2 regions of the Chromobacterium rhizoryzae genome follow, and region 2 is predicted to be linked to the other one. Evidence: predicted binding sites of a transcription regulator. Region 2 holds the regulator's gene; the other holds the start of a gene.
What was found. Region 2 encodes FNR, which switches genes on or off when oxygen is low (the NO sensors DNR and NnrR bind a similar motif). Its sites were predicted from a motif close to TTGATNNNNATCAA; they were not measured.
Positions count from the first base shown of each region.

Region 1: the regulator FNR is predicted to act here: its motif matches at 1,463-1,476, upstream of JC616_RS17315 (FeoA family protein).

Region 1 is NZ_CP066126.1:3,847,312-3,858,575, reverse strand. Features, by position in the region: gene JC616_RS17330 (YchJ family protein) at 1-8, shown strand, start outside; gene JC616_RS17325 (glutathione peroxidase) at 25-519, opposite strand; gene dcd (dCTP deaminase) at 790-1,359, opposite strand; gene JC616_RS17315 (FeoA family protein) at 1,568-1,798, shown strand; gene feoB (ferrous iron transport protein B) at 1,795-3,567, shown strand; gene bfr (bacterioferritin) at 3,656-4,123, shown strand; gene JC616_RS17300 (dihydroorotate oxidase) at 4,269-5,201, shown strand; gene ettA (energy-dependent translational throttle protein EttA) at 5,386-7,053, opposite strand; gene JC616_RS17290 (DUF456 domain-containing protein) at 7,272-7,751, opposite strand; gene ppk1 (polyphosphate kinase 1) at 7,801-9,858, opposite strand; gene JC616_RS17280 (oxidative damage protection protein) at 9,930-10,202, opposite strand; gene argA (amino-acid N-acetyltransferase) at 10,290-11,264, opposite strand, start outside.
Region 2 is NZ_CP066126.1:4,048,079-4,059,342, reverse strand. Features, by position in the region: gene ugpQ (glycerophosphodiester phosphodiesterase) at 1-348, shown strand, start outside; gene JC616_RS18415 (substrate-binding periplasmic protein) at 335-1,039, opposite strand; gene JC616_RS18410 (methyl-accepting chemotaxis protein) at 1,046-3,058, opposite strand; gene JC616_RS18405 (alanine/glycine:cation symporter family protein) at 3,622-5,037, shown strand; gene hemN (oxygen-independent coproporphyrinogen III oxidase) at 5,105-6,511, opposite strand; gene fnr (fumarate/nitrate reduction transcriptional regulator Fnr) at 6,621-7,367, shown strand; gene JC616_RS18390 (DUF1853 family protein) at 7,427-8,350, opposite strand; gene JC616_RS18385 (RNA methyltransferase) at 8,340-9,119, opposite strand; gene JC616_RS18380 (inositol monophosphatase family protein) at 9,322-10,113, shown strand; gene JC616_RS18375 (VOC family protein) at 10,199-10,597, shown strand; gene JC616_RS18370 (hypothetical protein) at 10,614-10,940, shown strand; gene udk (uridine kinase) at 10,942-11,264, opposite strand, start outside.

The DNA of each region.
Region 1 (11,264 bases), 200 kb from region 2:
TGAGCTGAGCTGTCGCTAGAGAATCTAGCGCTTCTGCGTTCGCAGCAGGCTTTCGATGGCGCGCTCCAGCGCCGCCGGCTTGACGTAGGGGGCGAAACGCTTGCGGATGCGCCCTTCGCCGTCCACCAGGAATTTGGTGAAATTCCATTTGATGCGCCGGCTGCCCAGCAAGCCGGGTTTGGCGGCGACGAGATGACGCCAGAGCGGATGCGCGTCGCCGCCGTTGACGTCGATCTTGGCGGATAGCGGGAAGCTGACCCCGAAATTCTTCTGACAGAACTGGCCGATGGCGGCGGCGTCCCCAGGCTCCTGGCCGCCGAACTGATTGCAGGGGAAACCGATGATCTCCAGGCCTTGCTCGCGGTAGCGCTGGTACAGCTGTTCCAGGCCGCCCAATTGCGCGGTGAAGCCGCACTCGCTGGCGGTGTTGACCAGCAATAGCACTTTGCCGCGATAGCTCGCCAGCGGCAGGGTCTGCCCGTTTAAAGACTCAATGGAAAAATCATATATGTCCGGCATATTTCCGCCTTTCGCCAAAGCGAAGATCATGGCAAGAAACCGGAGGCAGGGCAATGGGATCGGCGGATAAAAAAAGGGGCGCAACGGCAAGGGGGAACCGCTACGCCCCAAGAAGAAATCAATTGCTGTACAAGGGCCGACCAACCGGGAAAGTCAGCTAACCCTCTGTTTATCCTAGAACATTAAGGTGAAATTGCGAGGACGGATTTGGCGGGATTTAAATGACAAAGGGATGGCTAAGCCATCCCTTTTTTGCTGGCGGGAAGCGTTTCAGGGGCGCGGAAGGGTCACGCCCACCTGGCCCATGTATTTGCCGGCGCGGTCGCTGTAGGACACGTCGCAAATTTCATCGGATTCGAAGAACAAGACCTGGGCCACGCCCTCGTTGGCGTAGATTTTGGCCGGCAGCGGCGTGGTGTTGGAGAACTCCAGCGTCACATAGCCTTCCCATTCCGGTTCGAACGGGGTGACGTTGACGATGATGCCGCAGCGGGCGTAAGTGGATTTGCCCAGGCAGACGGTCAGCACCGAGCGCGGGATGCGGAAGTATTCCACGGTGCGGGCCAGCGCGAAGCTATTGGGCGGGATGATGCAATAGCCCTTGCCGGAGACTTCCACGAAGGAATTGGGGTCGAAGTTTTTCGGGTCGACGATGGTGCTGTTGATATTGGTGAACACCTTGAATTCGTCGGCGCAGCGGATATCGTAGCCGTAGCTGGACGTGCCGTAGGAGATCACCTTCTGGCCGTCCACCATCTTGATCTGGTTGGGCTCGAAGGGTTCGATCATTTTGTACTCGTCCGCCATCCGGCGAATCCACTTGTCCGATTTGATGCTCATTGTCTTGGGCCCGTAGCTTGTCGATTGATTGTCCGCGATTTTAACCGCAAGCGCAGTGGCCGGCTATCGATAATCCATCGTCGATCCGGATAGGACAATGCTATTGATGCAGGTCAAGCAGGGCGGGAATTGCCGCGGTTTGCCGATATTCGACGGGGTTCGGCTGGATATACTAATGCAAACCATTCTCGTTCTTGATCGGATCATCATGTTGACTTTGGATGCATTCCCCGCCGGACGCCACGGCGTGGTCGACAGCCTGGAGCTGGCCGAAGAGGCCATGCGCCGCGTCGCCGCCTTTGGCCTGGAGCCAGGCTGCCGGTTTTATCTGCGTCGGGCGGCGCCCTTGGGCGGGCCATTATTGCTGGACGTCGGCGCCACGCGCTTCCTGCTGCGCCGCAGCCTGGCGCGCCTCATCGTGGCGAGGGTGGCGGTATGAAGCGTTTCGCCCTGATCGGCCTGCCCAATACCGGCAAGTCCACCTTGTTCAACCGTCTGACCGGCATGTCGCAGCGCGTCGGCAACTGGCCGGGCCTGACCATAGAGTTGAGCAGCGCGCGCCTGTTGCTGGGCGGCCACATGGTGGAGTTGGTGGATTTGCCCGGCGTCAATGATTTGACCGGCTATTCCGACGACGAGGCGGTGGTGCGCGACGTGCTGCTGGCCAGCGCCTTCGACGGCGCCGTCCTGGTGCTCAACGCCAGCCAGCTGGACCGGCAACTGCCGCTGGCCTTGCAGGTGCTGGCCAGCGGCCTCAACTGCCTGGTGGTGCTGAATATGGCCGACGAGGCCAAGGCCCTGGGCGTGAGCGTGGATGTGGAGCGCTTGTCGGAGCGCCTGGGCGCGCCGGTGTTTCTGGCCTCGGCCCGGCATATGCAAGGCTGGCCGCCGCTGATGGCGGGCTTGAACCGGCTGGCCAACGATGGCGGTCCGGCGGCGCGCGCCAGGCTGGACGCGGTGCCGGACACCCGGGAGGCGATGGCGGAGGCCAAGCGGCGGCTGGCTGGGTGCTGGGCCTTGCCGCCCGTGCTGCCGGCGGGGCTGACGGAGAAGATGGACCATTGGCTGATGCATCCATGGCTGGGCCTGCCGCTGTTCTTCGCGCTGATGGCGCTGCTGTTCAATCTGACGTATCAGATCGGCACCCCATTGCAGGAGCTGGCCGGCGCCGGTCTGGACTGGATCAAGGAGCAGGCGCTGACGCCCTTGCTCGCGCCCTTGCCCGAGATTGTGCAGAGCCTGGCGCTGGACGGCATCTGGCAGGGGGTGTCGACGGTGCTGACCTTCGCGCCCATTTTGCTGGTGTTTTTCGTATTGATGGCGATGGTGGAGGATTCCGGCTACCTGGCGCGCGCCGCCTATCTGACCGACGCCTTCATGGCGCGGCTGGGGCTGGACGGCCGCGGCTTCGTGATGCAGCTGATGGGCTTCGGCTGCAATGTGCCGGCCATCATGGGCACTCGGGTGATGCGCGAGCGCAAGCAGCGGCTGCTGACCATGCTGGTGATCCCGTTTTCGCTGTGTTCGGCGCGTTTGCAGGTGGTGGTGTTCTTCGCCGGGCTGTTGTTCACGCCGACGCAGGCGCCGTGGGTGTTGATGGGGCTTTATCTGATGAGCTTCGCCGTCGCGGTGTTCACCGCCTGGGTGTTCAAGCGCCGTTACGCCGGCGGCGAGGCCTTCTTGCTGGAAGTGCCGCCGTACCGGCTGCCCGGCTTGAGCCATTTGCTGAGCCGGGCGGTGGGGGAGGTGCGGGCCTTTCTGCAACTGGCCTCCAGTTTCATCCTGTTGGGCGTGGTGCTGGTCTGGCTGCTGACCCATGTGCCGGCGGGCGAGGGCAAGACCCTGGCCGACGCTCTGGGCAGCCTGCTGGCCCCGGTTCTGGACCCGATAGGCATCCGCCACGAACTGGCGGCGGCCTTGCTGTTCGGCTTCATCGCCAAGGAAATCCTGCTGGGCAGCCTGGCGGTGATCTACGGGGTGCCGGAGGCCGGCCTGGGCGCGGCCTTGCTGCAACATCTGGATTGGCGCTCGGCGATGAGCTTCCTGATCTTCACCTTGATCTACGTGCCCTGCCTGTCCACGGTGGCGGCGATGTACCGCGAGTCGCGCAGCAAGGCCTACACCGCGATGTCGGTGGCGTGGTCGGTGGGACTGGCCTGGTTGTTGTCGTTCGCGTTTTATCAAGCCGGCGTGCAACTGTGGCCCTGAGGGCTTAGAATGAATGGTTCGCGAATTCCGTTCGCGCCGGCGGCGCGCCCGCCGGCGTTATTGAACTACAACAACAAGAGGTCGTTTTATGCAAGGTGATCCCAAAACCATCGAGTTGCTGAACGAACTGCTGGCGGAAGAACTGTCCGCCGCGGACCAGTATTTCATTCATGCCGAGATGTACAAGGACTTCGGTCTGCACAAGCTGTTCGAGCGCATCGATCACGAGCGCGAGGACGAGTTGTCGCACGCGCGGGTGCTGATCGCGCGCACCTTGTTCCTGCAAGGCAAGCCGAACGTGGCCAAGCGCGTGCCCATCGTGGTGGGCGAGAACGTGCGGGCGATGCTGGCCAGCGATCTGGAAGTGGAATACCGCGTCGGCAACTTGCTGAAAAAAGTGGTGGCCCACTGTGAGAGCGTGAAGGACTACGTGACGCGCCAGGAACTGATGGTGCTGCTGGAAGAGACCGAGAACGACCACGCCCACTGGCTGGAGCAGCAACTGCGCCTGATCGATATGGTGGGCGAGCAGAACTATATCCAGTCCCAAATGTAAGCTCCGGGGATTTCGGCGTTAAGACGCGGCCGCCTTCAGGGCGGCCGTTTGTTTTGCGGCGTCCGCGCCGGTTTTGACTTGGCGCAGCATGGCCGGCGAGGCTTGCGTCTATCATCGCCGGCAGATGAATTCGCCGGAGGGCGCGATGTCGCTGGATCTATCCGTTTCCTGGCTGGGCATGAAGATGGCCAGCCCCCTGTTCAACGCTTCCGGCGTCTATTGCCGCACGCGGGAGGAACTGGAGCAGGTGCGCCGCTCCGCCGCCGGCGCGGTGGTGACCAAGAGCTGCACGCTGGAGCCGCGCGCCGGCAATCCCGAGCCGCGTTATCGGCGCACCGCGCTGGGCAGCATCAATTCCATGGGCCTGCCCAACGAGGGCTACCGCTATTACCTGGACTACGCCCAGGCTTACGACGACGCCAAGCCGCTGTTTCTGTCCGTGTCCGGCATGACGCTGGACGACACCCTGACCATCCTGACCGAACTGGCGGCGCTGAAGCTGCCCTGCCTGCCGGAGGTGAACCTGTCCTGCCCCAATCTGCCGGGCAAGCCGCAGCTGGGCTATGACTTCGCCGCCAGCGCCGAGGCTCTGGCGGCGATCAGCCGGGTGTACGCGCGGCCGTTCGGCGTCAAGCTGCCGCCGTATTTCGATCCGGCGCACTTCGCCGCCATGGCCGCGGTGTTGAACGCCTTCCCGCTGCTGCGCTTCGTCACCTGCATCAACTCGGTGGGCAACGGCCTGGTGATCGATCTGGACAGCGAGTCCGCGGTGATCAAACCCAAGGGCGGGCTGGGCGGCTTGGGAGGCGACTACGTGTTGCCGACGGCGCTGGCCAATGTGCGCGAGTTCGCCCTGCTGCTGGCCGACAAGCATGTGATAGGCTGCGGCGGGGTGAAGAGCGGGGCGGAGGCCTTCATGCACATCCTGGCCGGCGCCGCCGCGGTGCAGGTGGGCACCTGCCTGCACGAGGAGGGCGTCAGTGCCTTCGATCGCATCGAGGCGGAGCTGGCCGCCATCATGCAGGCCAAGGGCTACCAGCGGCTGGATGAGTTCCGCGGGCGGTTGAAGACGCTGTGAGCGCATGAAAAAAGCCCGGAGAATCCGGGCTTTTTTCTATAGAGCGTGTTTACGATCGCGAGAGCTAAGGCGAGACAAGGCGAAAACGGCAGAGAAAGCGGAATGTACTTGAGGTACATGAGCATTTCGAGGCGGTACTCACTGTGTCACGCTTCACGACGCGCAGCAGATCGTAACCAGGCTCTTAACGGCTGATCGGCTTGTAGCGGATGCGCTTGGGCTTGGCGGCTTCCTCGCCCAGGCGTTTCTTCTTGTCGGCTTCGTATTCCTGATAGTTGCCGTCGAAGAAGGTCCATTGCGATTCGCCTTCCGCCGCCAGGATGTGGGTGGCGATACGGTCCAGGAACCAGCGGTCGTGGGAGATCACGAACACGGTGCCGGCGTATTCCAGCAAGGCGTCTTCCAGCGCGCGCAAGGTTTCCACGTCCAGGTCGTTGGACGGTTCGTCCAGCAGCAGCACATTGCCGCCCTGGAGCAGGGTTTTGGCCAGGTGCAGGCGGCCGCGTTCGCCGCCGGAGAGCATGCCCACCTTTTTCTGCTGATCGGCGCCCTTGAAGTTGAAGCGGCCGAGGTAGGCGCGGCTGGACATCTCGAACTTGCCCACGGTGAGGATGTCGGCGCCGGCGGCCACGTCCTCGAACACGGTCTTGTCGCCGTCCAGGCCCTCGCGGGTCTGCTCGACAAAGGCCATCTGCACGGTCTGGCCGATCTTGACCTCGCCGCTGTCCGGCTGTTCCTTGCCGGCTATCATCTTGAACAGCGTCGATTTACCGGCGCCGTTGGGGCCGATGATGCCGACGATGGCGCCCGGCGGGGCCTTGAAGCTGAGATTGTCGATCAGCAGGCGGTCGCCGAAGCCCTTGGACACGCCGTTGAACTCGATCACCTCATTGCCCAGGCGCTCGGCCACCGGGATGAAGATTTCCTGGGTTTCGTTGCGCTTCTGGGTTTCGTAGCTGGACAGTTCCTCGAAGCGGGCCAGACGCGCCTTGGATTTGGCCTGACGGCCTTTCGGGTTCTGGCGCACCCATTCCAGTTCCTGCTTCATCGCCTTCATGCGCGCGCCTTCGCTCTTGGATTCCTGCGCCAGGCGGGCTTCCTTCTGCTCCAGCCAGCTGGAGTAATTGCCTTTCCACGGGATGCCTTCGCCGCGGTCCAGTTCCAGAATCCATTCGGCGGCGTTGTCCAGGAAGTAGCGGTCGTGGGTGACGGCCACCACGGTGCCGGGGAAGCGCACCAGGAATTGCTCCAGCCATTCCACCGATTCCGCGTCCAGGTGGTTGGTGGGTTCGTCCAGCAGCAGCATGTCGGGCTTGGACAGCAGCAGCTTGCACAGCGCCACGCGGCGCTTCTCGCCGCCGGACAGCGGGGCGATCTTGGCGTCCCACGGCGGCAGGCGCAGCGCGTCGGCGGCGATTTCCAGCTGGTGTTCTACGTTGTCGTTGGCGCCGGCGGCGATGATGGCTTCCAGCTTGGCCTGTTCTTCGGCCAGCGCGTCGAAGTCGGCGTCCGGGTCGGCGTAGGCGGCGTAGACCTCTTCCAGGCGCTTTTGCGCGCCCATCACGTCGCCCATGCCGCTTTCCACTTCCTCGCGCACGGTTTTTTCAGGGTCCAGCTGCGGTTCCTGCGGCAGGTAGCCGATCTTGACGCCGGCCAGGTGCTGCACCTCGCCTTCGTATTCCTTGTCCGCGCCGGCCATGATGCGCAGCACGGTGGATTTACCGGCGCCGTTCAGGCCCAGCAGGCCGATTTTGGCGCCGGGGAAGAAGGACAGGGAGATGTCCTTGATGATCTGGCGCTTGGGCGGAACGATCTTGCTCACGCGGAGCATGGACATTACATATTGTGCCATCGGTATTCACGCTGGATTGAAGGGGATAAACCGGGATTCTACCAAATCCCCCGGTGTAGAGCCTGTTCAAAGTCTCGCGAGCAAGGGCGAGACAAGGCGAAAACGGCTGAAGAAGCGGAATGTACATACAGTACATGAGCATTCTGAAGCCGGTTTCAACGCCGTATCGCCGAAGCGCAGTAGACTTTGAATAGGTTCTTAGGTCAGCCGCGCGGCCGCTAGAACAGTAGCGCCAGCGCCGCGGTCGCCAGCATGGCGAAGGCGCAGGCCACCTTGGCCACCGCGCCGACGATGAAGCCGATAAAGGTGCCGATGCCGACCTTGCCGGCCTGGAAGGCGTCCTTGCGGGCGATGAACTCGCCGATGACGGCGCCGACCAGAGGGCCGAGCAGCACGCCGGCCAGGCCGAAGAACATGCCGACGATGCCGCCGATGAAGGCGCCCCACAGCGCCTGGCTGCTGGCGCCGCTGGCCTTGGCGCCCAGCAGGCCGGCGAAGAAGTCAATCACCAGGCCCAGCGCGGTGAGCAGGGCCATGATGATCAGGCTGATCGCGCCCAGATGGTTGAAGTTGTCCAGCCAGGCGGCCAGCAGCAGGCCGCCGAACATCAGCGGCAGGCCGGGGATGATGGGCAGCATGGTGCCGGCCAGGCCGGCGACGATGAGCAGGGCGGCAAGACTGTAGCCGGCGATTTCCATGGTGGTCCTTGCGGGGGAACGCGCCCGCGGCCAGGCCGCGGGCCGGGTGTCAGCGGGTGTACTCTTCCAGCAATTGCAGTTGCGCGCAGTGCGGCTTGCCGCGGGAGCTGCGGCGTTTGTAGCTGCCGTCCGGCAGCATGTCCCAGGCGTTGACGTTGTCGTCCAGATAGAGACGCAGCGCTTCCTTGATCACCCGGCGCTTGAGTTTGACGTCGACGATGGGCACGCAGGTTTCGATGCGGCGGAAGAAGTTGCGGCCCATCCAGTCGGCGCTGGCGATCAGCAGGTCTTCCTTGCGGTCGTTGTGGAAGTAGAACACGCGCGGGTGTTCCAGGAAGCGGCCGACGATGGAGCGCACGACGATGTTGTCGGACAGCCCCGGCACGCCGGGCCGCAGCGCGCACACGCCGCGCACGATCAGCTGGATCTTGACCCCGGCCTGGCTGGCGCGGTACAGCGCGTGAATCACCTGGCTTTCCAGCAGGGCGTTCATCTTGGCGATGATCTGCGCCGGCTTGCCGGCCTGGGCGTGGGCGATTTCGCGGTCTATCGCCTCCATCACCATGCTGTGCAGGGTGAACGGGCTCTGGAACAGCAGCTTGAGCTGGCTGGCGCGGCCCAGGCCGGTCAGCTGCACGAAGATGTCGTTGACGTCGCTGGCGATCTGCTCGTTGCAGGTCAGCAGGCCGAAGTCGGTGTAGAGGCGGGCGGTGCGCGGGTGGTAGTTGCCGGTGCCCAGATGCACGTAGCGGCGCAGGCCGTGTTCCTCGCGGCGCACCACCATCAGCATCTTGGCGTGCACTTTGTAGCCGATCACGCCGTAGACCACGTGGGCGCCGGCGTCTTCCAGCCGGCTGGCCCAGCCGATATTGGCTTCCTCGTCGAAGCGGGCCATCAATTCCACCACCACGGTCACCTGTTTGCCGGCGCGGGCGGCGGCGATCAGCGATTCCATCAGCACCGAGTCGGTGCCGGTGCGGTACACCGTCATCTTGATGGCCACCACGTGCGGATCGGACGCGGCCAGCGTCAGCATGTCTATCACCGGCTGGAAGCTCTGGAAGGGGTGATGCAGCAGGATGTCGCCTTTGCGGATGGCGTCGAACAGCGGCGTTTTCTTGCGCAGCATTTCCGGCAGCGTGGGGATGAAGGGCGTGAACTTCAGATCCGGCCGGTCCACCAGGTCCGGCACCTGCATCAGCCGCACCAGATTGACCGGGCCGTTGACGCGGTAGACGTCGCGCGGCTTGAGGTTGAACTGGGTCAGCAGGAATTCTTCCATGTGCGCCGGGCAGGTGTCGGCGATCTCCAGCCGCACCGCGTCGCCGAACTGGCGCTGGCGCAACTCGCCTTGCAAGGCGGTGCGCAGGTTTTTCACTTCCTCGTCTTCCACCGTCAGCTCGCTGTCGCGGGTGACGCGGAATTGGTAGCAGCCCTTGACCGCCATGCCGCTGAACAGCTCGTGCACGTGCGAGTGCAGGATGGAGGACAGGAAGACGAAGGTGTGGCGGTGGCCGTCGCTGACGTCCGCCGGCAGCTTGATCACCCGCGGCAGGATGCGCGGCGCCTGGACGATGGCGATGCCGGAGGCGCGGCCGAAGGCGTCGCGGCCTTCCAGCTCCACCGCGAAGTTCAAGGATTTGTTCAGCACCTTGGGGAAGGGGTGGGACGGGTCCAGACCTATCGGGGTCAGGATGGGCATCAGTTCGCGGAAGAAGAAATCCCGCACCCATTGCTGCTGAGCCGGACTCCATTCATTGCGGCGCAGGAAGATGATGTTTTCCTCGCGCAGCGCCGGGAACAGCACTTCGCTCATCACCGCGTACTGGTCGCGCACCAATTGGTGGGCGGCGGTGGCCACCTTGGCCAGCGCCTGTTCCGGCGTGGAGCCGTCGGCCAGGATGCGCTCCGGGGTGGCCTCGGCGGTTTCCTGCAGCCAGGCCACGCGCACTTCGAAGAACTCGTCCATGTTGGAGGACACGATGCACAGGAATTTCAGCCGTTCCAGCAGCGGCAGGTTGGCGTCTTCCGCCTGGGCCAGCACGCGGCGGTTGAATTCGAGCAGGCCAAGTTCGCGGTTGATCAGCAGGTCTTGCGTGTGTGACATACGGGGTTCAAGCCAACAGTGGAGAGTTCAGGGAAAAACAAAGCCCTCGCTTGGAGGGCTGGGCATGGCGATTAGTTCTGCGGCGGAGTATAGCCGGCGGGAGCGTCGGCGCCGTCGCCGAAGAAATAGGCTTCCAGCTGCGCGGCCAGATACTGGCGGGCGCGGGCGTCGGCCAGGCTCAGGCGGTTTTCGTTGATCAGCATGGTCTGATAGCGCAGCCAGCCTTGCCAGGCTTCCTTGGACACGTTCTCAAACACTCGCTTGCCCAGTTCGCCCGGCAGCGGCGGGAAGTCGAGGGCCTCGGCTTCGCGGCCCAGCTTGACGCAATTGACGGTTCTGCTCATGGCGCAATCCTTAAAATATCGGAAAAAGGTTAATTCAATATTGTGTCACAGAGATGAAACGCTTCCAACCTCGACGCGGCCCTAGGCTTACAAGACCTTGACGAAAACCTTGGAGCGGCGCTGATAGTTGTAGAACTGCTGCCGCGCCAGCGGCAACGCGCTCTTGTCCGCCTCGGCGAAGCCGCGCTCGACAAACCAGTGCGCGGTCTGGGTGGTGAGCACGAACAGCGATTGCAGGCCCTGGGTGCGCGCCTGGTATTCCACATGTTTGAGCAGCATCTCGCCGAAGCCGCCGTCGCGCTTGTCCTGAGCCACCGCCAGGCAGGCCAGTTCGGCGGTGCCGGAGTCGGGGAAGGAGTGCATGGCCACGCAGCCGTAGATCTTGCCGTCGTGTTCCAGCACCGAGTATTCGCCGATCTCCACTTCCAGGTGTTCGCGGCTGCGCTTGACCAGCACGCCTTGTTCTTCCAGCGGCTGGATCAGGCCGATGATGTCGCCGATGTCTTCGATGCTGGCGTTGCGCACCCTCACCAGCGGATCGCGGGCGATCATGGTGCCGTTGCCGCCGCGGGTGAAGTGTTCCACCAGCAAGGCGCCGTCGGCGTGGCGGCTGATCAAGTGGGCGCGCGGGATGCCTTCGCGGGTGGCGCGGATGGCGTAGGGCAGGTAGGCGCTGACGTCTTCCTGCAGCCGGCCGGAGGCCAGCAGATCCTCGGCCTGCTGCGCGGTCAGCGTGCTGATCAGTTCCTCGTCCAGCATCACGCCGCGTTGCTCGATCACGAAGATCAGCTTTTCCGCCTTCAAGGTGATGGCGACATGGGTGGCCAGTTCTTCCATGGTCAGGTTGAAGGCCTCGCCGGTCAGCGAGTAGCCGATGGGCGACAGCAGCACCAGCTCGCCGTGGTCTAGGCGGGCGCGGATGGCGGCGCCGTCGGCGCGGCGCACCTGGCCGGTGTATTGCATGTCCACGCCGTCCAGCACGCCCAGCGGCTGGGCGGTGACGAAGTTGCCGCCGGCCACGCGCAGGTGGGCGCCGTGCATCGGCGAATTGGGCATGCCCAT
Region 2 (11,264 bases):
GAAGCCGCGCGGCTATGGGTCGGCGCCGCGCAGCCGCCCTTGCTGTCGTCTTTTTCCGACGAGGCGCTGCGCGCCGCGCGCGATGCCGCGCCGTGTCTGCCGCGCGCCTGGCTGGTGGAGCAGGCGCCGGCGGACTGGGAGGCGCGTTTGCGCGAGCTGGCTTGTATTGCGCTGCACTGTGATCACCAGAGCTTGAACGCTGAGCTGAGCGCCGAGATCAAGCGAGCCGGCTTTCAATTGCTGTGCTATACGGTGAACCGGCCGGTCGACGCCGAGCGCTTGCTGGCCTGGGGCGTGGACAGCGTCTGCACGGATCGCTTGGATTTGCTGCGGCCTATTTCAGATTGAAAGCCTTGAAGCTCCCGTCCGCCTTCATCGTCAGGATGGCGTGGTTCAGCCGTTGCATGGCGTCGTCGCTCAATTGAGGATGGCAGGCGAAATAGATGTCCGTCTCATTCACCACCAGGGCGACGCGCGGCGTCGCCATTTTCATTTTGTCGGCCATGCCCTGTATGCCCACATCCAGCGTGGCCAGCAAGTCGATGCGGCCCAATTGCAGTTTGCGCAGGCTGGTTTCCAAGTCCGCGCTTTCGTCCAGCGCCCAGCCCTGTTGTCTTAGCCGGCTGGCCACGGCGGTGCCGCGCACGGCGCCGATGTGGAATTGCCGGGCCTGCTCCGCCTTGCCGAAGCGGCGGGTCTCGTCTTGACGCGCCAGCAGCACCAGCCGCAGGCGGATGATGGGCTCGCTCCAGCGGAACAGCGCCTCGCGTTCGGGAAAGCGGGCGGCGGTCAGGCAGGTGTCCGGGGTGTGCCGGACCAGCAGCACCGCGCGGGCGGTGGGGTAGGGCGCGAACTTGAACGGCAGGCCGGCGCGTTGCGACAGCGCGCGCATCAGGTCGATGGTGGCGCCGGAGACGCGTTGCTGATCGGCTGACACTTCGATGATGGGAGGCTGAGGGCTGACCAGTATGGTCAGCCCGGCCGCCGCGGCCGGCGCCGGGGCCAGCGCCGCGATCCCCAGCCACAGCAGGCGCCGCATCGCGGCCTAGACGCTGAAGCGGCCGGCGAGCTGGCCCAGCCGCTGCGACACCGACTGCAGTTCGCCGGCGGTCTGCGCGCTGGCTTCGACGGCGCTGGCGTTGGTTTCCGACATCCGCGCCACGCTCTCCACGTTTTGCGCCAGGGACTGGCTGGCGCTGCTCTGTTCCTTCAGCCCCTGAGTGATTTGATGGATGCTGTCCAGCACCTGGTCCACGCATTGGCGGATGGAGGCGATGCTGGCGCCGGCGTTGCGGGTGTTTTCCTGGCCTTGCATGATGGCGCTCATGCCGGTTTGCATATTGGCGATGGCCTGCTGCGAGGTGCGCTGGATGTCGGAGACGATGGTGCTGATCTCGGTGGTGGATTGCGCGGTGCGTTCCGCCAGCTTGCGCACCTCGTCGGCCACCACGGCGAAGCCGCGGCCTTGTTCGCCGGCGCGCGCGGCTTCAATGGCGGCGTTCAGCGCCAGCAGATTGGTTTGGTCGGCGACATCGCGGATCACATCGACGATGCTGGCGATGGACTCCGATTGCTGGCCCAGCGCGCCTATGGTTTCCGAGGCCGAGGACACGTCGCGCACGATGCTGTCCATGCTGGCGCTGGCGTCGTGGATGATGGCGTTGCCCTCGCTGGATTGGCTGACCGCGGCGCGCGAGAGTTGATTGGCTTGTTCCGATTGCTCGGCGCTGACCATCAGGCTGGTGCTCAACTGTTCGATCGCCGCCGCCATGCTGGCCGCCGCCTGAGTTTGCTTGGTGCTGCTGTGGGACACGTTCTGGGCGCTTTGCGCCATCTGGTCGGCGGCCGAATTGACTTCGCGCGAGGTGTCCAGCAACTGGGTCACGGTGTCGCGCAATTGGTCGCGCATCTGGCCGATGGAGGCGAGCAAGCTGCTACGGTCCTGTTCGCGCAACTGGATGCGGGTGCCCAGCTGGCCGGCGGCCAATTGCTCGACCACGCTTTGAACGTAGAAAGGCTCGCCGCCCAGTTGCAGGGTGATGGACAGATAGAGCTGGTGGAACAGGAAGCTGGCCAGCAGCATGGCGGCCAGGCCGATGCCGATGTAGAAATTGCGCTGGGCCTGCATCCGTTCGATGCGGGCTTGCAGCAGCGTGTCCAGATTGTTCAGCGTCACGTCGCCGAAGCGGGCGCCGATCTCGGCGTTTTTCGCCGCCATGCCGCTCACCGCCAAGGCCGCGCCGGTTTGGCCGGCGATGGCCTTGTCTATGGCCGCGCCCTGGCCTTGATGAAACGCGGCCAAGGCCTGGGATTCGGCGTTCAGCGCGGTCTTCAGCGCCGGATTGTAGGCCAGCGCCTTGGCCAGATCGCCATTCAAGCCGTCCAGCGCGCCGTTGATCAGCGGGCGCAGTTCCACCAGGCGGTCGCGTTCCGCCGGCGTCAGCGCCTGGCCGGCTTCCGGTTTGGCGGCCCAGGCCAGCGCTTCGCCGATGTAGTTGCTCAGCGAGGGCAGCTTGGCGGTGGCGGCGTCCATCAGGTAATAGCTGTCGATGTCCGGGTCCAGCGTCAGATTGGAATTGTCGCTGGCGGCGCCGAGCAGGGCGTTGAGTTTGTCCGCGGTGCTGTCGAAGCTGGCGATCACTTGCGGCGGCGGCGCTGCGCCTATCCGCGACAGCGTGCCTCGCGCGGCGCTGGCGGTTTTCCAGGCCTCGTCGGTTTGCAGGATGGCGCCGTATTGTTCATGGGCGCTTTGCAGCCGGTTCCAGCCTTGCTCCAACTGCGCCTGCGCCGCCGGCAGCGCCGCCTTGGCGGCGGCCTCGCCCTGCGCCGCTCGCACGGCCAGATCCTGAGCTTGTTCCAGCGCGCCCAGCAGGTGATGCAGCGGCTGGATGTAGGACACGCCGACTCTTTCTTTTTGCGAAAAGTCGATATTGTCCTGATTGGTTCGATACAGACCGTACACCATATAGAGTAAGGCGACGGCAAAGACCGCGCCGATCAGCGCAAAGCGGCTGGGGTAGCTCAAGCGCTGCATCAGCCTTACCACGGGCGTTGTCATGATTTCGCTCCTGACTGTGGCGGCGACGCCCGCAATGTGAACGTCTACCGCGCCAGTTCCAGAATAGGCAATTTTCACGGACTGCGATTGCCGCATGAAATGCGATGGCTGGGCTGAAGCGTCGCGTATCAGTTCATTGCGGGCGGGAGCATGAGCTTTGCCTTGTCTGGCGTATGAAGGCAACCGGCCATAATGCTTAAGTCATCAAAAATGACTTTTGATTGTTTTGTGCTTGGATAAATAGGCCGCTCTCTGGACGGGATCAATGACAAAGGCGTTCCCGGGCGCGACGGAAAGCCGGCTGGCGCGGCTTTGGCCGATGGCGTCCGGCATTGCCAGCAATCACTCTATTTTGCTAAATTCGCCGGGTTTCGCATCAAAACAGTCTGACGAAGCGGTGTCCCGAAGCAGGCGGCCTGACGGCCGCGGGGAGCCGTCTCGTCAAGACCGCAACCCTCGAGCCCGGCGCCAAGATCGGGACGGGGTCAATCTTCCAGTCTGAAATCCTTCCGGCGCGCGTCGCCCATTTCCAGATTGCCACGCTCAGAGCTTTAAGAGGATCCATGGACTTGCTTCATTCGTTTATCAATGCCGCCAATGATGTGATTTGGGGCAAGATGCTGATCGGTCTGTTGTTGGCCGTCGGCTTGTATTTCTCGTTGCGTTCCGGCCTGTTGCAGCTGAGGCTGTTCGCGCGCGGCTGGCGCGAAATGATGGGCGGCCGCGGCGGCCATCGCAGCAAGGACGATATTTCGCCGTTCCAGGCTTTCGCCACCGGCCTCGCCAGCCGGGTGGGCACCGGCAATATCGCCGGCGTGGCCATCGCCATTGCCGCCGGCGGCCCCGGCGCGGTGTTCTGGATGTGGCTGACCGCCATGCTGGGCATGGCCAGCGCTTTCGCCGAATCGACTTTGGCGCAGCTGTTCAAGACCAATCACCATGACGACACCTTCCGCGGCGGCCCGGCCTACTACATCCAGAAAGGCCTGGGGCAACGCTGGCTGGGCGTGATCTTCGCCCTGTGTCTGATCCTGGCCTTCGGCCTGGTGTTCAACGCGGTGCAGGCCAACTCCATCGTGGCGGCCACCGAGGGCGCCTGGGGCTGGAACCGCTATATGGTGGGCATCGCCCTGGTGGTGATGACTGCCCCCATCATTTTTGGCGGCGTGCGCTCGGTGGCGCGGGTGGCCGAGTGGCTGGTGCCGGTGATGGCGGCCATTTATCTGCTGATGACCTTCTATGTCTTGGCGGCGCACGCGGCCGAGCTGCCGGGTTTGATCGTGTTGATCGTCAAGAGCGCCTTCGGTCTGGAGCAGGCGGCGGGCGGCTTTGCCGGCTATGCGGTGAGCCAGGCGATGATGCTGGGCATCAAGCGCGGCCTGTTCTCCAATGAGGCGGGCATGGGCTCCGCCCCCAACGCGGCGGCGACGGCGACTTCGCGTCACCCGGCGAGTCAGGGCGCGATCCAGATGTTCGGCGTCTTCATCGACACCATGGTGATCTGTACCGCCACCGCCGCCATCATTCTGCTGTCCGGCGTGTATGACCAGGGTTTGAGCGGCGTGGCGCTGACGCAGAAGGCGATCGAATCGCAGTTCGGCCCGATAGGCGCGTCCTTCCTAGCGGTGGCGATGTTCCTGTTCGCTTTTTCCACCATCATCGGCAATTACGCTTACGCCGAGGGCAATGTCGAATTCATCCGCAGCAATAAGGGGATCTTGCTGGCCTTCCGTCTGATCGTGCTGGCGATGGTGATGTTCGGCGCGGTGGCCAGCCTGCCGCTGGTGTGGGATATGGCCGACTTCGCCATGGGCCTGATGGCGCTGATCAATCTGGTGGCCATCGTGCTGCTGTCGCGTTATTTCTTCATCGTGCTGAAGGATTACGAGCGTCAGCTGAAGCGGGGCGAGTCCACCCCGGTGTTCAAGGTGGCGGATTACCCGGAACTGGCCGCCAAGGTGGAAAAAGACATCTGGTAAGCCTGCGTCCGGCTCCAACGATAAACAGCCCGCGTCCAGACGCGGGCTGTTTTGTTGCTAGCCCCGTTCAAATGGTCTTGGAGTAGCGCGCCTGGGTGCGGCGCTCTCGCAGATGCCGGTCGAAGATCATCGCGATATTGCGGATCAGGAAGCGGCCCTTGGGCTCCACCATGATGAAGTCGCCGTCGAAGGACAGCAGGCCCAGTTGCTGGTATTCGCGGATCTGCGGCAGTTCTTCGGCGAAGTACTCGGCGAAGTTGATGCCGTGGATCTCTTCCAGCGCCTCCACCGACAGCGAGAAGCGACACATCAGGCCCTGGATGATGCTGCGGCGCAGGATGTCGTCATTGTCCAGCGTCAGCCCGCGCAACACCGGCAGATGGCCGCTGTCCAGCGCCGCGTAATAACTGTCCAAGTCCTTGGCGCTCTGGCTGTAACAGGGGCCGATCTTGCCGATGGAGGACACGCCAAGACCGATCATGTCGCAGTCCGCATGGGTGGAGTAACCCTGGAAATTGCGTTGCAGCCGGCCCTGGCGCAGGGCGGAGGCCAGTTCGTCGTCCGGCTTGGCGAAGTGATCCATGCCGATGAAGACATAGCCGGCGTCGGCCAGGCGCTGCACCGAGTCCTGCAGGATGTCCAGCTTGGTTTCCGGCGAGGGCAGATCGGCCTCGTTGATGCGCCGCTGCGGCATGAACACGGTGGGCAGGTGGGCGTAGTTGTACAGCGCCAGCCGGTCCGGCCCGATGGCGATCACCTTGTCCAGCGTGCGGCGCACCGATTCCCGGGTCTGCAGCGGCAGGCCGTAGATCAGATCGACGCTGACGGACTTGAAGCCGGCGTCGCGCGCGGCCTGGATCACCTCCAGTGTTTCCTCTTCGGACTGCACCCGGTTCACCGCCTGCTGCACCGCCGGTTCAAAGTCCTGAATCCCGACGCTGATGCGGTTGAAGCCGAGTTCGGCCAGTTTGAAGATTGTCGCCGCGCTGACTTTGCGCGGGTCTATTTCTATGGAATACTCCCCCTCCTTCAAGAACTCGAAATGAGTCTTGAGCAAGGTCATCAATCGTTCCAGTTGCGCGTCGGACAAGAAAGTGGGGGTGCCGCCGCCGAAATGCAGCTGTATCACTTGCTCGCGGCGGCCCAGACAGGAGGCGATCATGCGGACCTCCTTCTCCAGGTAGTCCAGGTACAAGTCCGCTTTGCCGCTGTCCTTGGTGATGATCTTGTTGCAACCGCAGTAGTAGCAGATAGTGTTGCAAAAAGGTATATGAGCGTACAATGATAAAGGTTTCCGGTTGGCGCCGATGCTGCGCTGCCGTAGCCAGTGGATGTAGTCTCTTTCGGCAAAACCCGGCGTAAAGCGATCCGCTGTCGGGTATGACGTATATCTAGGACCTGTCCCGTCGAGGCGCTCAATCAGCGCGCGGTCGAATTCAAAATGGGCAGGAGAAAATGGGTGGGTGGTCTTCATGTCGTATTTGGATGGCAAAACCTCTGGTGGACTGGTAAATTTGCGGAAATCCTGCGAATTTCGCTTTGATAAGGGTCAAGCTTCATCGCAAGCTTGTACTAAACATGCCATGTCCGATCAGAACCATATCTCTTTGCATAACCTGAAGGTCTCCTGCTCCAACTGCAGCCTGAAGGAACTTTGTCTACCTGTGGGGCTTAACCGCGAGGAGCTGACCCAGCTCGACGCGGTGATCCGCCAAAGCCGCCGTTTGAAGCGCGGCGAGTACTTGTTCCGCAGCGGCGAAGGCTTCCGTTCGCTGTTCGCGGTGCGCACCGGCTTCTTCAAGACCAGCGTCGCCAGCCAGGACGGCCGCGAGCAGGTCACAGGCTTCCATATGTCCGGCGAACTGATGGGCCTGGACGGCATTTCCGCCAATGTGCACGGCTGCGACGCCATCGCGCTGGAGGACAGCGAGGTGTGCGAGCTGCCGTTCAGCCGCATGGAGAGCCTGGGCCGCGAAATTCCCACCCTGCAGCACCATTTCTACCGTCTGATGAGCCGCGAGATCGTTCGCGATCAGAATGTAATGTTGTTATTGGGCAACATGAAGGCGGAAGAGCGCCTGGCCGCCTTCCTGCTCAATCTGTCGCAGCGTCTGTCCACCCGCGGCTTCGCCGCCAACGACTTCATCCTGCGCATGAGCCGCGAGGAAATCGGCAGCTTCCTCGGCCTGAAGCTGGAAACCGTCAGCCGCACGCTGTCCAAGTTCCAGCAGCAAGGCTGGATCACCGTCGATCACAAGCACATCCAACTGGTGATGGTGGACGAATTGAAGGCGCTGATTTCCGGCTGCGCTCACGCCAACGGACATTGATTCCGCCGCGCGGGCGGACAGATGGAAAACGCAAGGCAAGCCCTCGGGCTTGCCTTTTTTCATGGGGCCGGCGCGCAGTCCGCGATTTGCAGCAGCAGCCGCGACAGCGGCGCTTCCTGAGGCCAGCCCGGCGGCACGGCGAAGCCGCGGGCCACTTCATGCCAGTCGCCGTCGGGGCCGGGTTGCAGTTCGGCCAGTAGCTGCGGCGCCTCGGCCTGTTCCAGGCGCGCGCGCAGTTCCGCCGCGTCGGCGGTGTGTTCCCGTGAGCGGCGCGCCGGCGCCAGCCAACTGAGCCTGGGCAGCCAGGCCCAGCGCGAATCCGCATTCAACGCCGGCCAGTCGCCGCGCAGCGGCCAGTATTGCCCGTACAGCGGCTGGGCGCCGGGCGGCGCTTCCGGCGCGGTGTCGCGGGCGTGGAAGAGCCAGCCGCTGAGCCGGGCGCCGACCGCGCAGCCCTCAAAGCCCGCCGGAAGCGTCGCTTGCGCCGCCGGGTGGCGGGACAGGCGCAGCTGGGTTTGCAGTTTATGGGCTTTCAGCGCCCAGGCGTCGCGCAGGCTGGGGCCGGTCAAGGTGTCCGCGCTGCGGCCCAGTTGCAGATAGAACTTGCTGGCGGCTTCCAGATGCAGCGGTTGGCCGTCTAGGCGCAGCAGGAAGTCGAACTCGCCGACGGTGCGGCCGTCCGGCGCGCGCACCGGCAGATTGCTGGCCACCAGTTCGATGTGCGGCGCCAGCCGGAACCAGAAGGACAGCAGCCGTTCCGCGTAATGGCCCAGACGGCGGGTGGGCTGGCGCGCCAGCCAGTGCTGAAGTTCGGCAGGATCGGCGTCCAGCGTTTGCAGCAAGGCCGGGCCGTCGGCCCCCAGCAGCCGCTGCGGCGGGATGTCCGCGCCGCTGCGCCAGGGAGAGGGCGCGGAGAGCAGAAAAGCCAGATCGCGCACCGCCGGGTGCGCGTAGGGCAGGGTGAACGGCGGCTTATTCGCCATCCTGTCCGGGCGCGTCGCGGCGGACTTCGCCGTCGGCGGCGCGCTGCACCTGTTTGAGGAAGCCGCGCAGGATGTCGATTTCCTCGCGCAGCAGGCCGGAGCGGTTGAACAGGGTGCGCATCCGGCGCATCATCCGTTCGCTGTTGCGGCGGCGGAAATAGCCTATCTTGTCCATGGTCTGTTCCAGGTGGCCGCAGAAGCCCTCCACCTCGCCCAGCGCCGCCGCGTCGCTGTCTGCGCGCAGATAGTCGACGTCCACGCCGGTGTGGCTGAACAGTTCGTAAGTCATCACCTGCACCGCCATCGCCAGATTCAGCGAGAAGTAGTCCGGGTTGCCGGGGATGGTCACCAGGCGGTTGCATTGTTCGACTTCTTCAATGGACAGGCCGAAGGTCTCGTTGCCGAACACCAGGGCCACCTGTTCGCCGGCGCGGGCGCGCGCCACCAGTTCCGGCGTGGTCTGGCGCGGGGTGGACAGCGGGGTGGTCAGCTCGCGACGGCGGCTGGTCAGCGCGCAGGCGATGGTGACGTCTTGCAAGGCCTCGGCCAGGCTGGACACCACGGTGGCCTGCTCCAGAAGATCCACCGCGCCGGAGGCCAGCGTATTGGCCTCGTCGCTGGGAAACACTTTGGGTTCAACCAGATACAGCCGGCTCAGGCCCATGGTTTTCATCGCCCGGGCGGCGGAGCCGATATTGCCCGGATGGTTGGGGCGGGCCAACACGATGCGAATGTTTTTCAGAAAATCAGGTACTTGGGGTTTATTCATCAGCAGTTTCACATTAAAATAGCCGGCTTATCGAAAGCCCGCGCGCCGTTTTGCGCGCAAGGCCAGCGTTTGCCGGATTGGGCAGGCGTGCGGCCTTGCCCGATTGCGCCGGGTTTTTCTTGTTCCTTAACCCAGATTGTTACTAGCAGACGTCGCGTCATGTGGCGGACGTCTGTCATGGTTGAAAGTGTAGAGGCCGTCAATGCATCCGATGCTCAATGTCGCGGTGAAAGCCGCTCGCCGCGCCGGCAGTGTCATCCAGCGCGCGTCGCTGAATCTCGACGCGGTGCGCGTAGAGCGCAAGAAACACAATGACTTCGTGACCGAAGTGGACCGCGCCGCGGAAGAGTCCATCATCGCTTCCATTCTGGAAGCTTATCCCAAGCACGCGATTCTAGCAGAAGAGTCCGGCGCGAAAGGCATCGGTTCGTCGGAATACGAGTGGATCATCGATCCGATCGACGGCACTACCAACTTCCTGCACGGCCACCCGCAGTACGCGATCTCCATCGCGCTGGCGCACAAGGGCCAGGTGCAGCAAGCCGTGGTCTTCGACCCCAACCGCAACGATCTGTTCACCGCCTCGCGCGGCGTCGGCGCCTTCCTCAACGATCGCCGCATCCGCGTGTCCAAACGCTTCATGATGAATGAATGCGTGATCGCCACCGGCTTCCCGGTGTCCGACCAAAGCTATATCGACCAATACCTGGGCATGCTCAAGGATGTGCTGGCCAAGACCGCCGGCGTACGCCGCGAAGGCGCGGCCTCGCTGGACCTGTGCAATGTCGCTTGCGGCCGCGTGGAAGGTTTCTGGGAGCTGAACCTCAAGCCTTGGGACATCGCCGCGGGCAGCCTGATCGTGCAGGAAGCGGGCGGCATCGTCACCGATTTGTCCGGCGAACAAGGCTGGCTGGAGTCCGGCGACATCGTCGCCGCCAACCCGAAAGTGCTGGCGCAGCTGCTGCATACGCTGGCGCCGCATATCGGCAAGTAAGCGCTGCCGGCTTGGGCCCCTTGGGGCTTGAGCGGCTAACGCGTCACGGCGTCCTCGGGGGCGCCGTTTTTGTTTGGAGCATGATATGAAACAGTTTTTGGGTTCGGTCGCCCTGGTGGTGACGGATTACGATGAAGCCATCGCCTGGTATGTGGACAAGCTGGGCTTTGTCTTGCTGGAGGATGAGCGCCAGGGCGAGGACAAGCGCTGGGTGCGCGTGGCGCCGCCGGGAGCGAGCGAGTGCGCGCTGCTGCTGGCCAAGGCGAGCAATGCGCGGCAGCAGGCGGCGGTGGGCGGCCAGACCGGCGGCCGCGTGGGTTTCTTCCTGCATACCGACGATTTCTGGCGCGATTACCGCCGCATGGCGGCGGCGGGCGTGAGCTTCAGCGAGCAGCCGCGCGAGGAGGAATACGGCACCGTGGTGGTGTTCGAGGACTTGTACGGCAATCGTTGGGATTTGCTGCAGTTGAAGTCCGACGTTTAAACGCCGGCTGGGCCCCGTGAATAACAAAGAGCCGCGCATTGCGCGGCTCTTTGTTATTCACGTCGCCAAAAACCGCCGGCTCGTCGTCGGCAGCGGCTTGCGGCTGCGGCGGATAGGCGTCCGCTTCGTTCCAATCCAGATCCCAATCCAGATCCAGTTCGGCCAGCATGGCCTGGCGTCCGGCCTGGCGCTGTCCGGAGCGGCTTTGTCCGTGGGCGCCGCCTTTTTTCATGATGGGCGCGCAAGCGTGCGGATTGCGCGGTTTGATTGTGTGCATGGAGTGCTCCTGTGCTTGGGGCCCGCTAAGCGGGCGGAAGACGGCGGCGCGGACGCCGCCGGGTAAATCAGTTGTGCACCATCAGGCTGGCCACCTTGGTGGTGATGATGTCCACCGCCGGATCATTGGCGCCGTGCGGCAGGATCACGTCGGCGAAGCGCTTGGTGGGCTCGATGAACTGGTTGTGCATCGGGCGCACCGTGGTCAGGTATTGTTCGATCACGCTGTCGGTGGTGCGGCCGCGTTCGGTGATGTCGCGCTTGAGACGACGGATGAAGCGCACGTCGGAATCGGTGTCGACGAAGATCTTCAAGGACATCATGTCGCGCAGCGCGGCGTCGTACAGCGGGAACAGGCCTTCGATGACGATGACCGGCGCCGGCTGCACGG